Regions from separate parts of the Rahnella sp. RFA10(1/100) genome, predicted to be linked through region 4. Evidence: predicted binding sites of a transcription regulator. Region 4 holds the regulator's gene; each other region holds the start of a gene.
The links. Region 4 encodes PhoB, which activates phosphate uptake and scavenging genes when phosphate is short. Its sites were predicted from a motif close to CTGTCATAAAACTGNCNNAT; they were not measured.
Positions count from the first base shown of each region.

Region 1: a site for PhoB is predicted at 2,124-2,143, ahead of nudF (ADP-ribose diphosphatase). Genes of this name have one in related genera too.
Region 2: a site for PhoB is predicted at 1,586-1,605, ahead of phnC (phosphonate ABC transporter ATP-binding protein). Genes of this name have one in related genera too.
Region 3: a site for PhoB is predicted at 1,711-1,730, ahead of ETV65_RS08290 (heavy metal response regulator transcription factor). Genes of this name have one in related genera too.

Region 1 is NZ_SEWR01000006.1:230,915-235,828, reverse strand. It holds gene yqiA (esterase YqiA) at 1-169, opposite strand, end outside; gene cpdA (3',5'-cyclic-AMP phosphodiesterase) at 166-996, opposite strand; gene ETV65_RS18345 (DUF1249 family protein) at 1,024-1,449, opposite strand; gene nudF (ADP-ribose diphosphatase) at 1,449-2,081, opposite strand; gene tolC (outer membrane channel protein TolC) at 2,306-3,802, shown strand; gene ETV65_RS18330 (DUF1190 family protein) at 3,988-4,659, shown strand; gene ETV65_RS18325 (glutathionylspermidine synthase family protein) at 4,669-4,914, shown strand, end outside.
Region 2 is NZ_SEWR01000001.1:1,264,926-1,269,839, reverse strand. It holds gene dld (D-lactate dehydrogenase) at 1-1,439, opposite strand, end outside; gene phnC (phosphonate ABC transporter ATP-binding protein) at 1,646-2,482, shown strand; gene phnD (phosphonate ABC transporter substrate-binding protein) at 2,554-3,486, shown strand; gene phnE (phosphonate ABC transporter, permease protein PhnE) at 3,550-4,413, shown strand; gene phnE (phosphonate ABC transporter, permease protein PhnE) at 4,413-4,914, shown strand, end outside.
Region 3 is NZ_SEWR01000002.1:346,790-351,703, forward strand. It holds gene ETV65_RS08275 (molybdopterin-dependent oxidoreductase) at 1-321, opposite strand, end outside; gene ETV65_RS08280 (cytochrome b/b6 domain-containing protein) at 314-955, opposite strand; gene ETV65_RS08285 (hypothetical protein) at 982-1,605, opposite strand; gene ETV65_RS08290 (heavy metal response regulator transcription factor) at 1,819-2,493, shown strand; gene ETV65_RS08295 (heavy metal sensor histidine kinase) at 2,486-3,922, shown strand; gene eptB (kdo(2)-lipid A phosphoethanolamine 7''-transferase) at 4,155-4,914, shown strand, end outside.
Region 4 is NZ_SEWR01000003.1:96,733-101,646, forward strand. It holds gene ETV65_RS10835 (helix-turn-helix domain-containing protein) at 1-126, shown strand, start outside; gene phoR (phosphate regulon sensor histidine kinase PhoR) at 160-1,479, opposite strand; gene phoB (phosphate response regulator transcription factor PhoB) at 1,502-2,191, opposite strand; gene sbcD (exonuclease subunit SbcD) at 2,419-3,657, shown strand; gene sbcC (exonuclease subunit SbcC) at 3,654-4,914, shown strand, end outside.

The DNA of each region.
Region 1 (4,914 bases), on a different contig from region 4:
TAATGACCAGACTTTCAAGTTCTTCCGCGGCATCAGCCGGATAAGGCGGTAATTGCGGGATAATCATATCGATATGGGGATGATTAACCGCCAGCCAGTTTTTTAATGACGTGGCTTTCGCTGAGTGCGGAGAACTGTTGAATCCGTGCAGGTAAAGTAAGGTGTTCATTCGTAGCCGTCCGACTCCGTGTCAGGATGAAACTCGCTGGTTTCCAGACGGAAGACTTCAGTCTCTACACGGCCGTCCGGATATAAATCAAGGTAACGCCAGCCCGGTGCAACCGTATCAATCGTGAAATTGGTGCAATGCGGTTTAAACTGTACGCAGGTTGACGGCGTCGCATAAAGACGGCGTCCGTACCAGTCAAGATCAAGCTCCTGATGAATATGTCCGCACAACAGCGTATTCACTTTCGGGTAATTCACCAGGGTATTCGCCAGCATATGCGCATTGCGCAGGCTGTGCTGATCAAGCCAGGTGCAGCCTGAAGGCAGCGGATGATGATGTAACATCAACAAAGTAAAACGATCAGGGTACGCGTTCAGACAGCGTTCCATCCATTCCAGCTGATATTCGCTCAGCTCGCCGTGCGGCACACCGAATACCTGTGTATCCAGCAGGATAATTTGCCAATGTTCACCAAGCAGAACGTGTTTCGAAGGGTTGATCCCCGCATCCTGCAAGGCATTGACCATCGCAGGCTGGAAATCATGATTGCCCGGCAGCCAGACGCAGGGCGCGGTCAGCTCGCCGATACCGCGGGCAAACTGATGGTAGGCTTCCACCGACTGATCCTGTGCCAGGTCCCCTGTTGCCGCGATAATATCGACTTCACGCTGCTGCGCTTTGATGGCGTCCAGCACTGCGCGATAGCTGTTAAACGTATTTACGCCTAACAACGTTTCATCTTCACCGGCAAAAAGATGGGTATCAGTAATCTGTAGAATCCTGACTTTGGCCCCATTCACCAAAGGCAGTGTAAACAGGCTTTCCAAATCGTTTCCTTTGTTGTTGAAGTCTGTCTAACAAACCGGAATTGCCATCGCTCCGTGCGCAAGGCAATAACGCAGCCAATCCGCAAGGAACTGGTTAATTTGATGCTTTTCATCACGCTGATGCAACTTTTTATTCGGATAATCATAACGTGCTTTGAAGCGAAAGATCTGCTGACTCGCACACACTTCGGCCACCATCGCATCATGATACAGGCGAACGGTGAGCGAAGGCAGGCTCCAGTAACTCACGGCCGGCGCAGTCTGTTTGATTTCTATCAGGGATGTATAACGTGTTGATTCAAGGATCGTCAGGCAATACGTTGCGCTACTCACCTGATATGTCACCGTTTCACCAGGTTCATCGGTGCGTGGCATCAAACGGCGCAATTGTGCAAAATTTGTTTCACACAATCTCATCATTTCAGGGAAGTCAGGGGTATAGCGCTTAATCATTAGTTAGCCCACTCTTTTTTCAGGGATTCATGGTGCAGCTGCAGCCATTGCAGGGCAATCACTGACGCCGCATTGTCTATCGCTCCTTCTTCCACCCACCGGTAAGCCTGCTCACGGCTGACCACATGTACCCGGATGTCTTCATTTTCTGCTTCCAGACCGTGAATTCCTTCTGCCGTCGTGGCATCAACTTCACCGACCATAATGGAAAGACGCTCGCTGGTTCCGCCCGGACTTGCCAGGTAATTCACAGCCGGTTTGCAGCGTTTCACCACAATGTTCGCTTCCTCGAGTGCTTCGCGGCGGGCAACATCTTCCACTGTCTCGCCCTCTTCAATGATACCGGCGACCATCTCCAGAAGCCAAGGAGTATCACTGGAATCCAAAGCAGGGATGCGGATTTGTTCTATCAGCACCACTTCATCCCTTTTCGCATCATAAGGTAAGAGTACCGCAGCGTGGCCGCGCTCAAAAACTTCACGGACGACTTCTGCGCTCATTTCTCCATTAAACAGCCGATGGCGAAACCGATATGCAATAATAGAAAAAAAACCTTTATATCGTGTCTCGCGTGCAATAATTTCTACATCATCTTTGCCGAAAGTAACCGGTGACCGTTTAAATGAAGACATGGAATGTTTCCTTATCCCTCACAGAGGTAATTTATTGCCCTTTGAGGTCAGTTTGATGAAAATGCGTTAATAATAATCAAGGTTGTTTGTGATAGATTTAGGCTCATTCACTCGGGAAGGCACGTTAAGCCAACCGCCCCGCTAGCCTGACTCTGCTAGAATCCGCGTCTATGGGTTAATTTGACTGCGCCACCATACATAACAACATTGCTGCACAACAAGGAATGCAAATGAAGAAACTGCTCCCCCTTCTCATCGGACTCAGCCTGGGCGGCTTCAGTACGATAAGCCAGGCCGAAAACCTGATGCAGGTCTATCAGCAAGCCAGGACAAGTAACCCGGACCTGCGCAAATCTGCTGCTGACCGGGATGCTGCATTCGAAAAAATTAACGAAAGCCGCAGTCCTTTATTACCGCAACTCGGATTGGGTGCGGATTACAATTACACCAATGGGTACCGTGATGCGAATGGCGTTAACAGCGACGTTGGCAGTGCCAGCCTGCAATTAACGCAGACCATCTTTGATATGTCAAAATGGCGCGCCCTGACACTGCAGGAAAAAACTGCCGGTATTCAGGATGTGTCTTACCAGACGGATCAACAATCTTTGATCCTCAATACTGCAACGGCTTATTTCAACGTATTGAGTGCAATCGATTCGCTCTCGTATACCGAAGCACAGAAACAGGCTATTTACCGTCAGTTAGATCAAACCACTCAGCGCTTTAACGTGGGGCTGGTTGCGATTACCGACGTGCAGAACGCCCGTTCACAATACGACACCGTACTGGCTAACGAAGTGACTGCGCGTAATAACCTGGATAATGCGCTGGAGTCCCTGCGTCAGGTTACCGGTATGTATTACCCGCAACTGTCTTCGCTGAATGTCGATAACTTCAACACCACGCGCCCGCAACCGGTCGCCACGCTGTTGAAAGAAGCAGAAAGCCGTAACCTGAGCTTGCTGTCTGCCCGTCTGTCACAGGATCTGGCACGTGAGCAAATTCGTTATGCGGAAACCGGCCATATGCCTACGGTTGATCTGACTGCCTCAACCGGTATCAGCAATACCAAATATCACGGCGACAAAACGGGTGGTTCTTCCAGTTATCAGGACGCCGATGCTGGTCAGAACAAGATTGGGCTGAGCTTCTCCCTGCCATTGTACAGTGGCGGTTCAGTCACCTCTCAGGTGAAACAGGCACAGTACAGTTTTGTCGGGGCCAGCGAGCAGCTTGAAAGCGCGCACCGCAGCGTCGTGCAGACCGTTCGTTCTTCTTTCAATAACATCTCTGCCTCGATCAGTAGCATCAACGCGTATAAACAAGCCGTTGTTTCTGCTCAGAGTTCTTTAGATGCGATGGAAGCCGGTTATCAGGTCGGTACCCGTACTATTGTGGATGTTCTGGATGCCACCACCACGCTGTATAACGCCAAACAGCAACTTTCCAGTGCGCGTTATACGTACCTGATTAATCAGCTGAACATCAAATCAGCACTGGGTACACTGAACGAAAGCGATCTGCTGGCACTCAACGGTGCCCTGGGTAAACCCATCCCAACCGCACCGGATCAGGTGGCACCAGAAACACCTGATCAGGATGCTGCGGCAGACGGTTACGGCAAAAGCACCCCGGCAGCTGCGCCTCGTGCTCAGAAAGCCAGCGCAACAACAGCAACCGCAACACCGAAGAAAAGTGGCAATCCTTTCCAGAATTGATTCTGAAAAGTCCCCCGCATTTCCATCAAGGCAGCCTGAAAAGGCTGCTTTTTTTTGCCTGAGTCACGCCGCTCTGTAAAGTCTCGTAACAATTGCCTGTCGCTGCTTTAACAATCACCCGCTTTCCCCTATTCTTAGACCCTACTGGGAAAGGGCAAAAAAGCCCTAAACATGGGATAAGAACGATGAAACGGACACAACACGTTAACCTGGCTACCTTCCGTAAATCATGGCGTAGCTCTAGAATTACTCCTGTCGCCCTAGCGATAAGCGCAGTCTTTATGCTTGCCGGCTGCGAGAAAACCGACGAAACCGTTTCGCTGTATCAGAATGCGGATGACTGCTCGAAAGCCAACCCTTCCGGCAGTGCGCAATGTGTTGCAGCGTATGATGCAGCGAAAAAGGAAGCGGCAAAAACCGCACCTAAATATGCCAGCCGAGAAGACTGTATCGCTGAATTTGGTGAAGGCCAGTGTACTCAGGCTCCGGCACAGTCAGGCGTCGCCACGGCCGAAAACCAGAGCAGCGGCGGCAGCATGTGGATGCCGCTGATGGCAGGTTACATGATGGGCCGGATGATGAGCGGTGGCGGTTACGCGCAACAGCCATTGTTCAGCTCAAAAAACCCGGCCAGCCCGGCTAACGGTAAGTTCGTGGATGCGACCGGTAAAAACTACGGCCCCGCAACAGCGGGCGGTCGTACCATGAACGTTCCGAGAACAGCGATGGCGCCGAAACCTGCCGTGACCAACACCATCACCCGTGGCGGTTTTGGCGACAGTGTGGCAAAACAAACCTCAATGCAACGCAGCTCCTCTGCGGCGCCACGCAGCCCTGGCCGCAGCATGGGTGGCTAAGAGATACCGATGAAACGTTTAGCCATTAATGAGCGCCCGGACTGGCGCGAAAAAGCCACGGAGTTTGGCTTCAACTTCCACACCATGTATGGCGAACCGTACTGGTGTGAAGATGCTTATTACCAGTTCACGCTGGCGCAGATTGAAGAGATCGAAGAGGCGACGGCGGACATTCATCAGATGTGCCTGAAGGTCGTTGAGCGCGTAGTGAATGACGACAAACTGATGGCGAAATTCCAGATCCCGAAACACGTC
Region 2 (4,914 bases), on a different contig from region 4:
TACAATTTTGCCACCAGCTGACTGTTGATATCTTCCGGCAGTGTTTCAAACCAGTCGCGGTCGTTACGACGCAGCGCGATGTCCAGCGCCAGAATATCTTCCACTTCTTTTTCATGTACTGCGTGATAGCGCACGGCGGCACCAGCGGCGGCGAAGCGGTGCAGGAAAGCTTTTTTGCCTTCGTCGGCAGAACAGATAAAGAAATCCCCCTGACCCTCAGTAAAGAAACGTGTCAGAAAGGTTCGGGCCTCGTCAATGCCGGGGCCGGACATTTTCAGCAGTAAGTGATGTTCAAACCGGTCACGGTACTGTTTCATGCGGGGGGGAAGGTGATTAGGTAAAGCTTTGCTCAGGCATTGCATCACACGGTCACTGAAATTTTTGGGCAGGAATGGAACCTTACTGGCGTGCGCATCGAACTTCCCTTTGGCAGTAAACATGTCCGGCATTTTGTCGGTGCCAAGCTTGTCGATCATCATAAATGTATCTTTACCGTAGACTTCGGTGATATCGAAAATATCCCGATGCATATATTCCCCGGCCACCGGAAGATTAACGAAATCACGCAGGATCTGACGACGTAATTCTGTCAACACCGCAGTGTCATTGGTGCCGATGTAAAAAACCTGCTGTTGTGTTTCTGCCGGAAAGGTATCCAGCCGTACGGCGAAAACGGCCAGTTTACCCGCACAACCGGATGCTTCAAATAAACGTCGTTCATCCGCGTTGAAACGCGATGGCGTATCCGCATCCACTTCGCGGACACGAGAAGCATAATCATGATCCGAGGCCAGGCGCTGATCATGCGTGATATCGGTTTCACGGTAATCGCCTCTTTCGAGACGTGTGAGGATTTCTTCCGGCGTTTCGCCAAGGTTAATTCCCAGATGGTTAATCAGTTGCAATTCACCCTGCACATCGATCTGCGCATACAACGCCATTTCGGTATATGCCGGTCCGCGTTTCACCAGCGATCCGCCGGAATTATTACAAATCCCGCCGACCACCGACGCGCCAATGCAGGACGAGCCAATCACCGAGTGCGGTTCGCGGTTGTAGGGTTTGAGGATCTTTTCCAGTTTGTAGAGCGTGCTGCCGGGAAAACCGATCACCTGATGGCCACCGTCGAGTAACTGGATCTGGTCCAGTTTCAGTGTGCTGAAAATAACAATGTCGCGGTCATAGTCGTCGCCGCTGGGCGTCGAGCCTTCGGTCAGGCCGGTATTGGCGGCCTGCATAATGACAATCTTATCGGCGGCGATACAGGCCTTGAGCAGTTGCCACTGTTGCAGCAGCGTTTGCGGAAAAACCACCGCCAGCGCTTTGCCGCCACCGGAGCGGAACCCTTTACGATAGCGTTCGGTATTGCTATCGCCGGTCAACACGTGGCGGCTGCCTGCAATCTCTTTCAGCGTGGCGATGAGTGACAGATTATCCATTTCATCTTCCTTTTTTAATGTGATGCCATCTAATCATAGGCTTAAATGATACTTATTAAGTTAAATGTCATTCGGGATATGGGTTAGGTAATTTCACTTAATCTGTTGCATTTTTGTCATGCGCTGTCCATTAAATCGTCATTGATGTGTCATAAAACTCGCGCTTAATGAACGCCAGATAACGAAAGCAACCGAGAGACAGCATCATGGCTCAAGCTCAACTTAAGCTGGCACAGGCTGAATATCCTCAGACCGGGCCACAGCATCTGAACAAGGTTCTGGACGTCAAGGGTCTCGTGAAATCCTACAAATCAGGTCAGCGTGTCCTGAATGACATCAATTTTGATCTCCATGCCGGTGAATTCGTGGCGGTAATTGGCCGTTCCGGCGCAGGTAAATCCACTCTGCTGCATGTTCTCAACGGGACTATCCCGCTCACAGAAGGCAGTGTGGTATGCCATTACGAAAATGGCGAACACCAGGAACTGGCAGGGCTGACCGGCAAAGCGTTGCGTCGCTGGCGCTCGTGTTGTGGCATGATTTTCCAGGATTTCTGTCTGGTACCTCGTCTTGATGTTCTGACAAATGTGTTACTGGGGCGTCTCAGTCACACCTCAACGTTCAAATCATTTTTTAATCAGTTCGACGACGAAGACCGTGCCCGTGCCATCTCTTTGCTTGAATGGTTGCACATGTTGCCGCATGCGTTGCAGCGTGCCGAAAACCTTTCCGGTGGCCAGATGCAACGGGTAGCGATTTGTCGTGCGCTGATGCAGAACCCAAAAATTCTGCTGGCTGATGAACCGGTGGCGTCACTGGATCCGAAAAATACCCTGCGCATCATGAATGCGCTGAAAAAAGTCAGCGAAGAGAATATTGCCGTGATGGTCAATCTGCATTCGGTAGAACTGGTGAAAGATTATTGCACCCGCGTTATCGGCATCGCGAAAGGTCAGATTATTTTCGACGGACATCCGGATCAGTTAACTGATGATATTTTGCATCAGTTATACGGTGAAGAGCACGACGCTATAAACAGTTAAATAATAATGTTATTTATTTTTTTGCAGTGCTTATTTCTACTTTCACTCAATCTACACAAGGTCATTATTTCATGAAGAAGTTATTACGTCTGGCAGTCTTCGTAGCAGGTTCTTTTACCGCGATGTACAGCATGGCAGAAGATGCTCCTAAAGAATTAAACTTAGGTATTTTGGGCGGGCAGAATGCCACTCAGCAAATCGGTGATAATCAGTGTGTAAAAGATTTCTTCGATAAAGAATTAAATGTGGATACCAAACTGCGTAATTCATCCGATTATTCAGGTGTTATTCAGGGGTTGTTAGGTAAGAAAGTCGACATGGTATTAAGCATGTCACCTTCATCTTTTGCTTCGGTTTATATTAATAATCCGAAAGCGGTGGATCTGGTGGGCATCGTGATTGACGATACCGACAAATCTCGTGGTTATCACTCCGTTGTTATTGTTAAAGCCGACAGCCCGTATCAGAAATTATCTGACCTGAAAGGCAAATCATTCGGTTTCGCTGACCCGGATTCCACTTCCGGTTACCTGATCCCGAACCAGACATTCAAGAAAGAATTTGGCGGTACCACGGATAATAAATATAACAATTTCTTCTCCAGTGTCACCTTCTCCGGTGGCCATGAGCAGGATATTCTTGGTGTGCTGAACGGTCAGTTTGAAGGTGCCGTCACCTGGGCTTCAATGATCGGCGACCGTGAAACCGGTTATACCTCCGGTGCGTTCAACCGAATGATCCGCATGGACCATCCGGATCTGATGAAGAAAATTCGTATTATTTGGGAATCTCCGCTGATCCCAAATGGCCCGATTTTAGTGCGTAGTGATTTGCCACCGGCATTTAAAGCTAAGCTGGTTTCCGCCATTAAGAAACTGGATAAAGATGACCACGCTTGTTTCGTGAAAGCAGTGGGAGGCAAACAGCATATCGGCGAGACGTCTCTGGCAGAATATCAGCAGATTATTGATATGAAGCGTGAGTTAACTAAAGGCAGTCGCTAACCCGTAGCTCCCTCCCCTGCGAAGGGGAGGAATAATGATTATCTGCAAACCGGAAATATTATTTTGAACAAAGATTTCAATCGTTATTACCAGCAGATACGCGGTAAACAAAAGCGGGAGGCACTGATCTGGTCAGGGTTGATGCTGTTGTTATATCTGTGGTCAGGCAATGTTTCCGAGCTTAATTTAAAAACTATTTTTTTCTCCGCACCCAGCTTCTTTGATTATATTGGACAGACTGTACCGGTATTACACTGGTCATTATTGTTTGCTGACGGCCATACTGAAGGGTCACTGGCGTATTGGGGATACCGTCTCAATATTCAGCTGCCGCTGATTTGGGAAACTATCCAGCTGGCGTTGTCCTCGACGATATTGTCGACGGCGCTGGCTATTGTGTTGGCTTTTCTCGCCGCCGGTAATACAGATTCGCCTAAATGGGTGAAATTCAGCATCCGTACCTTTGTCGCTTTTCTGCGCACAATGCCGGAACTGGCCTGGGCGGTGATGTGTGTGATGGCATTTGGGGTGGGTGCCATTCCTGGCTTTATCGCACTGACGTTACATACCGTCGGCAGCCTGACCAAATTGTTCTACGAATCCATTGAAACCGCATCGGACAAACCGGTGCGTGGTCTCAGAGCATGCGGCGCGGGCCGTTTGCAGCGTATGCGTTTCGCCATGTGGCCGCAGGTGAAACCCATCTTTTTATCCTACAGCTTTATGCGCCTCGAAATTAATTTCCGCCAGTCGACCATCCTCGGGCTGGTCGGGGCGGGCGGTATCGGGCAGGAGCTGATGACGTCAATCAAACTTGATCGTTATGATCAGGTCAGCATGACCTTACTGCTGATTATTCTGGTTGTGTCGGTGATGGATTTTCTTTCAGGTAAATTACGCAAACGCGTTGTGGAGGGCACTTTCTGATGTTAACTGATGCGCTCGAACCTCATGTCGTCAGCAGCATGAAGCAGCAGCACGGGCATTTGTTTGCCGCGCAACGCCGCTATCTGCGTTACCTTGCGATACTGGCTGTTGTTATTACGCTGTACTATGTCTATTTCTTCAGTTACTTCGGCATTCCCTGGAGTGAAGTGGTGCGCGGCAGCCGTGAAATCGGGCGTTATTTCCTGCGAATGTTTGTCTGGCATGACGTTTCCGAATGGCCGTTTATGTATTATTTTTCGCAAATAGCTATCACACTGGCGATTGTATTTTCCGGCACTATCACCGCATCTTTTCTCGCGTTACCGCTTTCATTCCTCGCGGCGCGTAATGTGATGTCTACGCCGGTTCTCAGACCTGTTTCCATGATTATCCGCCGTCTTCTGGATGTTTTACGCGGGCTGGATATGGCGATCTGGGGGCTGATTTTCGTTCGTGCTGTCGGCATGGGACCGCTGGCAGGTGTGCTGGCGATTGTGATGC
Region 3 (4,914 bases), on a different contig from region 4:
ATTAGGGATGTCGATTTCCGGTACGTTGTATTCGGGGTAATAAGCGTTGAAACGAAATGGCGTGGTGATCTGATCCGCGCGGTAGGTTTGCGCCAGTTTCTGGCCGCCGAACAGCCAGCTTTGAACCCGGTCATTCCAGCGGGACATTGCCCATAGCACCTTATCGACCTGATCACCGTCCTGCAAATTGCAGCCCGTCAGCATCGAAACGGCACCGAGCGTCAGCCCTGACCGCAGTAATAAACGGCGCTGGACATTGACCAGTTGTTTGCGCTGATCGGGCTCAAGAATAATTTTTGGCCGTTGTGGTTTTTCACTCATCGGCGTGGTCCTCCGTGCTTATTTTTTTGCCGCCGGTCAGCATTGCCACGAAGGTTTCAGGCACCAGCAGGACCATCAGTACGTGAATAATGACAAACAGCAGCACGCCGCTCATCGCAAAGAAATGCACATAACGCGCGATATCAAAACCGCCAAACAGCCAGACCAGCCCGCTGAACTGCACCGGTTTCCAGATGGACAAACCCGACAGCACCAGCAGTGCGCCCAGCAATAAAACTCCGCTGTACATCAGCTTTTGCACGGCGTTGTACTGACCGAGCTTGTGAGGGAGCCTGAATGTCAGTGCACGAACGGTATCGCGCCAGACAGAGCGGGGCGAAAAGGGGAAAAAGTCATGCCTGAAATGATCGCTGAAAATACCCCACACCAGATAGAGCAGGGCATTAGCCGCCAGCAGCCACATCACCGCCAGATGCCAGGCTATATTGCCGCCCAGCCAGCCGCCGAGGGTAGTGTTTTGCGGAAAAGTGAAAGCGAAAAGCGGATCGGCGTTATAAATCCCCCAGCCGCTCATCACCATGCCGATCATTGCCAGCACATTGATCCAATGACAGATACGAACCGGCCAGGAATGGATCCGGCGTTTTCGGGGTAATGAGAGCTGAGGTTTCACGCTTAATCTCCTGTTGACTGGCCGGATTACATCGGAGGCGCGATGCCGTCTTTACCGGCAGCGATACCCCGTGCAACCAGCGCACCTTTGTCGTCTTTCATGGCAAACAATACGATTTTAGTGCCCGGTTTCAGCAGGCTGCGGTCGCCCGGTGCCAGCAGAACAACCGGCACATCGTCAGGCACGACGACAGTTTTCTCAGCATCGTGATATTTCACGGTCAGGGTGCGGCCGTTGCTGTTCACCAGCTTGCCGACGGTGCCGTTGGTCATGGTATTGATTTTGCCATCGGCGGATTCAAACGGATTGAAGCCTTCACCGCTGCCGCGCAGGCTGGGTGCGAAGACGTGGACCTCCAGTGCTTTCAGCGTGCCGTTAGCCTGCGGAACGGCTGCCGTCCCGATAAAGCTGTCCGCTTTGATATCGCTGATGTTGCCTTTGGTGACGGCATTGATTTTGGTCTGATCGGTCAGTTTAACGTCAAGTTTTTCACCCTGACGGGTGGTGATTTGTACTGATGAGTCATTAACTGAATCAATGGTTCCGCGTGTGGGTTTAATCACATTATCGGCGGCAAAAGCGGATGTCATCCCGCTGCACATCAGCAGGGAACCCAGTAACAGACCAGCGATACGTGTTGGTGCATTCATAATTAACTCTCCATTTTCCAGCGTTATTTCATTCTGTTAGATGAATCACTGAACCTGCCAGTGATGGATAACTTCCTTAAGAGTGGACGATAAACCGGTATTGGCTGATGACAAATTGATGACAAAATTGTCATCAAAGATGACTGACGAAACTGATAAACTTTCAGATGAATCATTCTTTAGGTGAATGGTCATACGGCGCTGGGGGCCTGAATGCGAATACTGGTGATTGAAGACGATGTCAGTACAGGCGACTACCTGAAAAAAGGACTGACAGAAGCAGGTTACAGCGTGGATCTGGCGCGTAACGGTGCTGATGGCCTGTTTCTGGCGCTGGAAGACGGTTACGATGCGGTGATCCTCGATGTTATGCTGCCGGGGCTGGACGGCTGGCAGGTGATGGAAGTCCTGCGCAAAAAAAGCGACGTGCCGGTGCTGTTTCTCACCGCCCGCGATGAGGTGCATGATCGCATTCACGGGCTGGAACTGGGCGCTGACGATTATCTCATCAAGCCGTTCTCCTTCACCGAACTGGTGTTGCGTATCCGTACATTACTGCGCCGCCCGGCCACCCGCGAACCCGATATCTATTCGGTGGCAGACCTGAATCTTGATGTGTTGCGCCGTCGTGTCACCCGTCAGGATCAGGCCATTGCGCTGACCAACAAGGAATTCATGTTGCTGCAGTTGCTGATGCGTCGCGAGGGGGAAGTGCTGTCGCGGACGATGATCGCCTCACAGGTCTGGGACATGAATTTCGACAGCGATACCAACGTGGTGGATGTTGCCATTAAGCGCCTGCGTGGCAAAGTTGACCGCACCTTTGAGGTGAAACTTATCCATACCGTGCGCGGGATTGGTTATGTGTGCGAAGTGCGACATGACTGATCGGCAATTTACTCCACTCCCTGAGCGCGGCATGTCGCTGACGCTTCGCGCCACCTTACTGTTTGCGCTGATCGCCTCACTGGTCGTTAGCGCTGTTGGTTTTTATCTTTATTACTCGATGGATAAAGAACTGGTACGCCGTGCAGATTATCAGGTCAGCGGCCGCGTTCAGTATTTCCGTCATCTGCTTGCCAACGAATTTCCGCTGTCGCAGCTCAGCCGTAATCCCGGCCTGTTTGAAAATATGCTCGGTAACGAGCGCGATATCCTGACGTTTCGTTTGTCCGGTGAGAAGCCGCTGATCAACGTCAATCCATCCCGGCTGGAATTGCCGCCGGTGGTGGCCGTGCCGGACGGTTATCCGCTGACGCTGAATACAGTGCATCACCTCACCGCACCGGATGGCACGCCGGTACGCTTTGCCCGTGCGGCGGTACAAATCCAGGACGGGCGGACGGTTGAAATCACCGGCGCGCATTTCATGACCGAGGAGTCGCATCTGTTACAGACTTTTCGTTGGGAAATTACCGGGGCGGTGCTATTCGCTTATTTGCTGATTGCCGTTCTGGGTTATCTGGTGATCCGCCGCGGATTACGGCCGCTGCGCAATATGGCGCATGAGGCGGCGCAGATCCATCCGGCCAGTTTGTCTACGCGACTGTCTTCTGAAAATGCACCGCAGGAATTGCAGCAATTAATTTATTCTTTCAACGATATGCTCGACCGGCTCGCCGGAGGATATCAGCGACTGACGCAATTTTCCGCCGATCTGGCGCATGAAATACGCACGCCGGTAGGGGCGCTGATGGGGCATTGTCAGGTGGCGTTATACCAGCCGCGTACGGTGGAAGAATATGAAACACTGCTGGCGAACAATATGGAAGAGCTGGAACGTATTTCCCGTATGGTGGAAAACATCCTGTTTCTGGCGCGGGCTTCAGATGCGCGCTCCGTCCTGACCATCACCACCATTGATGTTTCTTCTGAAATGACCCGTATTCAGGAATATTTTGAGGGTCTGGCGGAAGAACGCGGTATGACGCTGAACGGTAAAGGTACAGGCGTGCTGTATGCCGATGCCATGTTGTTCCAGCGTGCACTCAGCAATCTGGTTGCCAATGCAGTGCGTTATGGCCGGGAGGGAAGTCCGATTGAGCTGCGCGCTGAACCGCACGCCCGGGGCATGGATATTCATGTGATCAGTCAGGGCGATCAGGTTCCGCCGGAAAAATGTGCAAAACTCTTTGATCGTTTTTATCGGGCAGATGCCTCACGCAGTGAAGGCGGCAGTTCCAGCGGTCTTGGATTATCGATTGTTCAGGCCATCATGGCATTGCATCGCGGAAGTGTAAGCATGACCAGCTCAGCACAGGGAGAAACATGCTTCACGCTGTCTTTTCCCGGGGCCAATCATAAGTTTCCTCAATAGTGACTCAATAAATGAGAAAAATTGTGTAAAATAGAGGGGAATCCTTCATTTTCATGTTATTGAAACATAAGGAATTCGTTAAGTTTGTTACATTATCACATTGGAACTCGTCATTCAGTTTGAACGAAAATGCCCAGCCCGGAGTCTGAATGTCCTAAGGAGTGGGGTCCCACCTCCGGTACGAGCGGTCAGTACGACGCAACCAGACTCACAAAAGAGCCAGTTATTTCTAATGCATAAAATTCGTTCACTTTCGCAACAGAGCATTTCTTTGTTCATTGCACTTTATCTCGGGCTTCTGCTAAACCTTCCGATTTTTATCCGTCGTTATCAGCAATTGCAGTATGACAATGCCTTGTCGATTGCTGTTGAAATGGTGGCCTGTTTTGCGCTGGTCTACTTCCTGTGTATGTTGCTGTCATATACCGGAAAAACGGTTTTCCGTGTGTTGATGAGCGCCATCGTGATTTCTTCTGCCGCCGCCAGTTACTACATGATTCTGTTTAACGTCGATATCGGCTACGGAATTTTAGCGGCGGCGCTGGCGTCTGATTCCATTGATTTATCAAAAGAATCCATCGGGACACATTTCATCGCCTGGACAGTACTGGTGAGTTTGTTGCCGGTACTGCTGCTGTGGCTGAGCAAAATGCCGGGCGCGGCACTGAAACAAACGACCTTTAAAAAACTGGCGGTCAGAACCTTGCTGCTCGCGGTCTCCGGCCTGCTTTGTTACATGCCGCTGCAACTGATGGGCAAAGTGCAGGATCGCCACGACATCGTGAACAACCGCATGATGGCGAGTTACGGCGGTGTGGTGGCCGGAACCTATTCGCCATCCAACTGGCTTTCAGCACTGGGTTTATATTCTTACAGCAGCTACAGTCAGGCGGAAGACACCAAAAATCTGTTCGATCCGGCCAGACACTTCACGTATACCGCACCAGCGGATGCCAAAGATATGTATGTGGTGTTTGTGATCGGTGAGAGCG
Region 4 (4,914 bases):
GCCAGACTCATCAATATGTCGGCTAACAGTATTCAAAAATGGGAACGCAACGAAACGAAACCAACGGGTGCCGCCCTGCTTTTACTGCTATTAATCGAAGAAAAAGGGTTACAGATCATTTGCTAAAAGAAGCCACAGCTTATTGCTGTGGCTTGATTTTTATCCCTTTACATCGCTTTGGCTGGCCTGTTCCGGAGGAACAATCAACTTCGGTGCCAGCGTAAACATAAAGCGCGTACCGACCCCCACTTCACTCATGACTTCAAGTTTGGTGTGGTGATGGCTGAGCGCATGTTTGACGATCGCCAGCCCGAGTCCGCTGCCGCCGGTCTGCCGCGAGCGGGCCTTATCGACCCGGTAAAAACGTTCGGTCAGGCGCGGGAGGTGCTGCGGCGCAATGCCCGGTCCGTTATCACTGATCTGGAATTGCGCACCATGCGGCGTTTGCTGCCAGCTGACTTCAATCCGCGTCCCGGCAGGCGTGTGGTTGACGGCGTTATACACCAGATTCGATACCGCACTGCGCAACTGATCTTCATTACCAAAGACGTTCAGTTTGTCATTAATGCGAAACACCACCTCATGCCGGCCGTTGCTTAACGTTTGCACCTCACGTTCGAGCATACCGAGCATCACCGGAATATCGACTTTCTCATGCAAATCAATATTCGCTGAAGCTTCGATTTTCGACAGCGTCAGCAACTGCTTCACCAGCCCGTCCATTCGCCGCGTCTGTTCCTGCATGGTATCCAGTGCTTTGGTGCGGAAAGGTTCTTCCAGTTTGGCGTCTTCCATCATTTCCAGATATCCCTGCAATACGGTCAGCGGGGTTCTCAGCTCATGACTGACGTTAGCAAAGAAGTTACGCCGTGCACCTTCAAGCTGACGCATCTGTGTGACATCGCGTGCCACCATCAGCAGTTGCCCTTCTGAATAAGGCATAACGCGAAACTCGACGTAATGCTCATTATTGAGTTGCAGATTCAGCGCCCGGCTGAAATCGCGGGTCTGGATCCACAGCCGGAATTCCGGATAACGCAGCAGGTTGAAGATATGTTGCCCGTTATCTTCCGGCCAGCGGAAACCGAGCAGATCCTGCGCCAGCCCGTTACACCAGAAAATATTGCCTTCTTCCGTGGTCAGCACCACGGCATCGGGCAGCGATTCAGCACCGCTGCGAAAACGTTTGATCAACTGACCTAATTCGCGACGCCGACGCCGGTTGCGCATCTGCATCTGGTTAAGCCCGTAGAACAGCGGCTCCCAGCTCCAGCGGCCGTTCGGCGGCGTAATACTGCGGTCAAGCCACAGCCAGTGAGAGAGTTTGAGCTGGTTGTAATAATTCCAGCCCAGTGCCGCAACCAGCGACACAAACAGGAGCCAGCCGAAATGACCGACGAAAATACCGAGAATTAACGCTGGCAGACAAAAGAGAAAAAATTCGCCGGCCAATCGTTTCCATGACAAACGTTCTAGCACACAGATTCTCCGCTGTGAGGACTCAATAACGCGTTGAAAAACGGTATCCGGTACCACGAACAGTCTGGATCATTCTGTCATGTCCGCTGGTTTCCAACGCCTTACGCAAACGACGAATATGCACGTCTACGGTGCGATCTTCCACATAAACGTTAGTGCCCCAGACGTTATTGAGCAACTGTTCCCGGCTATAAACACGTTCAGAATGCGTCATAAAGAAGTGTAATAACTTAAATTCTGTCGGCCCCATATCAAGCGCCTGTTCGTTGGCCATCACCCGGTGAGACGAGGGATCCAGGCTTAAACCCTGCATGTCGATCACTTCTTCCACCGCCATTGGCGAGATGCGACGCATCACCGCTTTAATGCGGGCAACCAGCTCTTTCGGGGAAAACGGTTTGGTGATGTAATCATCGGCACCGACTTCGAGGCCACGCACCCGATCTTCTTCTTCACCGCGTGCGGTCAACATCATCACCGGAATTTCGCGGGTCAGCGCCTCACGTTTAAGATGCTTAATAAACTGAATACCGGAACCGCCAGGTAACATCCAGTCGAGCAGGATAAGTTCAGGGTAAGGTTCAACAAGCTGCCCAATCGCCGAATCAAAATCCTCAGCTTCTACGGCCTGATAGCCATTTTGTTCCAGTACAAAACACACCATTTCACGGATTGGAGCTTCGTCTTCAACCACCAATATACGTCTAGCCATCGTAGGTCCTGCCAATAGGTTAGCGATCTTTTATTTGATTGCGGGCGCCATTATGCGTCAGTTTTGTGACAGATTTATGAACGAAAAGAATGGTTCATTACAGTCAAATATGACAGATAATTAGCGGCCATCTTGCTGAAATTGGACTGATTTATCGGGGACATCTCCCCCCGCCGACGTTTATACTTTGCCCCATTGTCGTCATCCAGGGTTCATACAGGAGTCTCATGCGCCTGATCCACACGTCAGACTGGCATCTTGGCCAGTACTTTTTCACCAAAAGCCGTGCAGCCGAACATCAGGCATTTCTGCGCTGGCTGACCGGTCAGGTGCAGCAACATCAGGTCGACGCCGTGATTGTCGCGGGTGATATTTTCGATACCGGATCACCGCCCAGTTATGCCCGCGAATTGTATAACCGCTTCGTGGTGGAATTACAACAAACCGGCTGTCAGCTGGTGGTACTGGCTGGCAACCACGATTCCGTCGCAACACTTAATGAATCACGCGAGCTACTTTCCTGCCTGAATACGCGGGTGATTGCCACTGTCGGCGAAAATCTGTCTGAACAGATTTTGGTGCTCAGTCAGCGTGACGGAAAACCGGGCGCGGTACTGTGTGCCATCCCGTTTTTACGCCCGCGTGATCTGCTGGCCAGTCAGGCCGGTCAGTCCGGCAGCGACAAACAACTGGCATTGCAGGAAGCCATCGCCGCACATTATGACGCGCTCTGGCAGGCCGCGCAGGCCAGGCGTGATGAACTTGGCATACCGCTGCCCGTTATTGCAACCGGCCATCTGACCACCGTTGGCGTCAGTACTTCTGATTCCGTGCGTGACATCTATATAGGCACACTTGACGCCTTCCCCGCGCAGGCGTTCCCGCCGGTTGATTATGTGGCGCTTGGCCATATTCACCGCGCACAGTGCGTCGCAAAAACTCACCACATCCGTTACAGCGGTTCGCCAATTGCCCTGAGCTTTGACGAACTGAGCAAAGCCAAAAGTGTGTATCTGCTCGATTTCGACGGGGCAACGCTCAGTGCCATCGACACGCTGGAAATTCCTGTTTTCCAGCCCATGCAGATACTCAAAGGCTCGCTGGCGGAAATTGAAAAGCAACTGGCGCAGTTCGAAGGCGGCGATGCACAAAAACCCGTCTGGCTTGATATCGAAGTCGCCACGCAGGATTATCTCAGCGATATTCAGCGGCGTATTCAGGCGCTGACTGCGGATTTGCCGGTGGAAGTTGTCCTGTTGCGCCGCAGCAAAGAACAGCGCATCAGCAGCATTGAGCAGCAGGAAAAAGAGACCCTCAGTGAACTGAGCGTCAGCGACGTCTTTGAACGGCGGCTGGCGCTGGAGCCGGACCCTGATGCCCCCCGTCAGGCGCGGATGCGCACTCTTTTTGCTCAGGTTGTTGAGCAGGTCACGCACGGTCAGAATGCAGAGGACAGCGCACAATGAAAATTCTCAGCCTGCGTTTAAAAAACCTGAACTCGCTGGAAGGCGAATGGAAAATTGATTTCACTGCCGAGCCGTTCGCCAGCAACGGATTATTCGCGATCACCGGCCCGACCGGTGCAGGGAAAACCACCCTGCTTGATGCCATTTGTCTGGCGCTTTATCATCAGACGCCACGTCTGAACATCACACCAAGCCAGAACGAACTGATGACCCGCCACACCGCCGAATCGCTGGCTGAGGTGGAGTTTGAAGTTAAAGGCGTAGCTTACCGCGCATTCTGGAGCCAGCGTCGTGCTAAAAATTCGCCGGATGGCAACTTGCAGGCACCGAAAGTCGAGCTGGCGTTACTGGCCGGCGGCAAAATTCTGGCCGATAAAGTGCGCGACAAACTCGACGCCATCGCCACACTGACCGGGCTGGATTTCGGCCGTTTCACCAAATCCATGATGCTGTCTCAGGGGCAGTTCGCCGCGTTTCTGAATGCTGATGCCAACGACCGCGCCGAATTGCTGGAAGAACTGACCGGCACCGAAATTTACGGACGGCTGTCTCAGCGCGTCTTTGAGCAACATAAAGAAGCGCGCATCGTACTCGACGGTCTGCATCAGCGCATGTCCGGCATCGAACTGCTCAGCGAAGAACAACGCCAGACGCTGGAGGCACAGCATGCTGAACTGAACGCACAGGAAAACAGCCTCAGCCAACAGGCGCAGCAACGCCTGCGGGATCTGAACTGGCTGCAACAATGGCAACAGGTGCAGCAAAAACTTCAGCAATCTCAGCTGCAGCTGGCTGCCGCTGAGCAGGAAAATCTGGCCGCCGCGCCGCAGTTACAACAGCTGGCACGCAGTGAACCGGCGGAAAAACTGCGTCCGTTACTCAATGACCGTCAGCGTTGTCAGGAAGAGTCACAACGCCTTCAGCAGCATCTGACGCAACTGATACAGCAACAGGAACAGCAGATCGCGCAGATGGCGCCGCTGAACCAGGCAGCAGAACAGGCGCAAACTGCACGTCAGAAGCAGGCCGAAGAACAGCGCCGGATGCAAACGCTGATCGAAGAAAAAATCCTGCCGCTGGACGGTGAAATCGCTCAGTGGCACAAATCACTGGCAGAAACACAGCGGGCGGTCAGTGAATCGCAGAAACAGGCCGCTGACCAGAACACAACACTGCGGCAAATAACGGCAGAACGACAAAAACTGGATGAAGAAAACCGCCAGCATCAAACCCGGCAGACCGCACTGACCGAAGCCC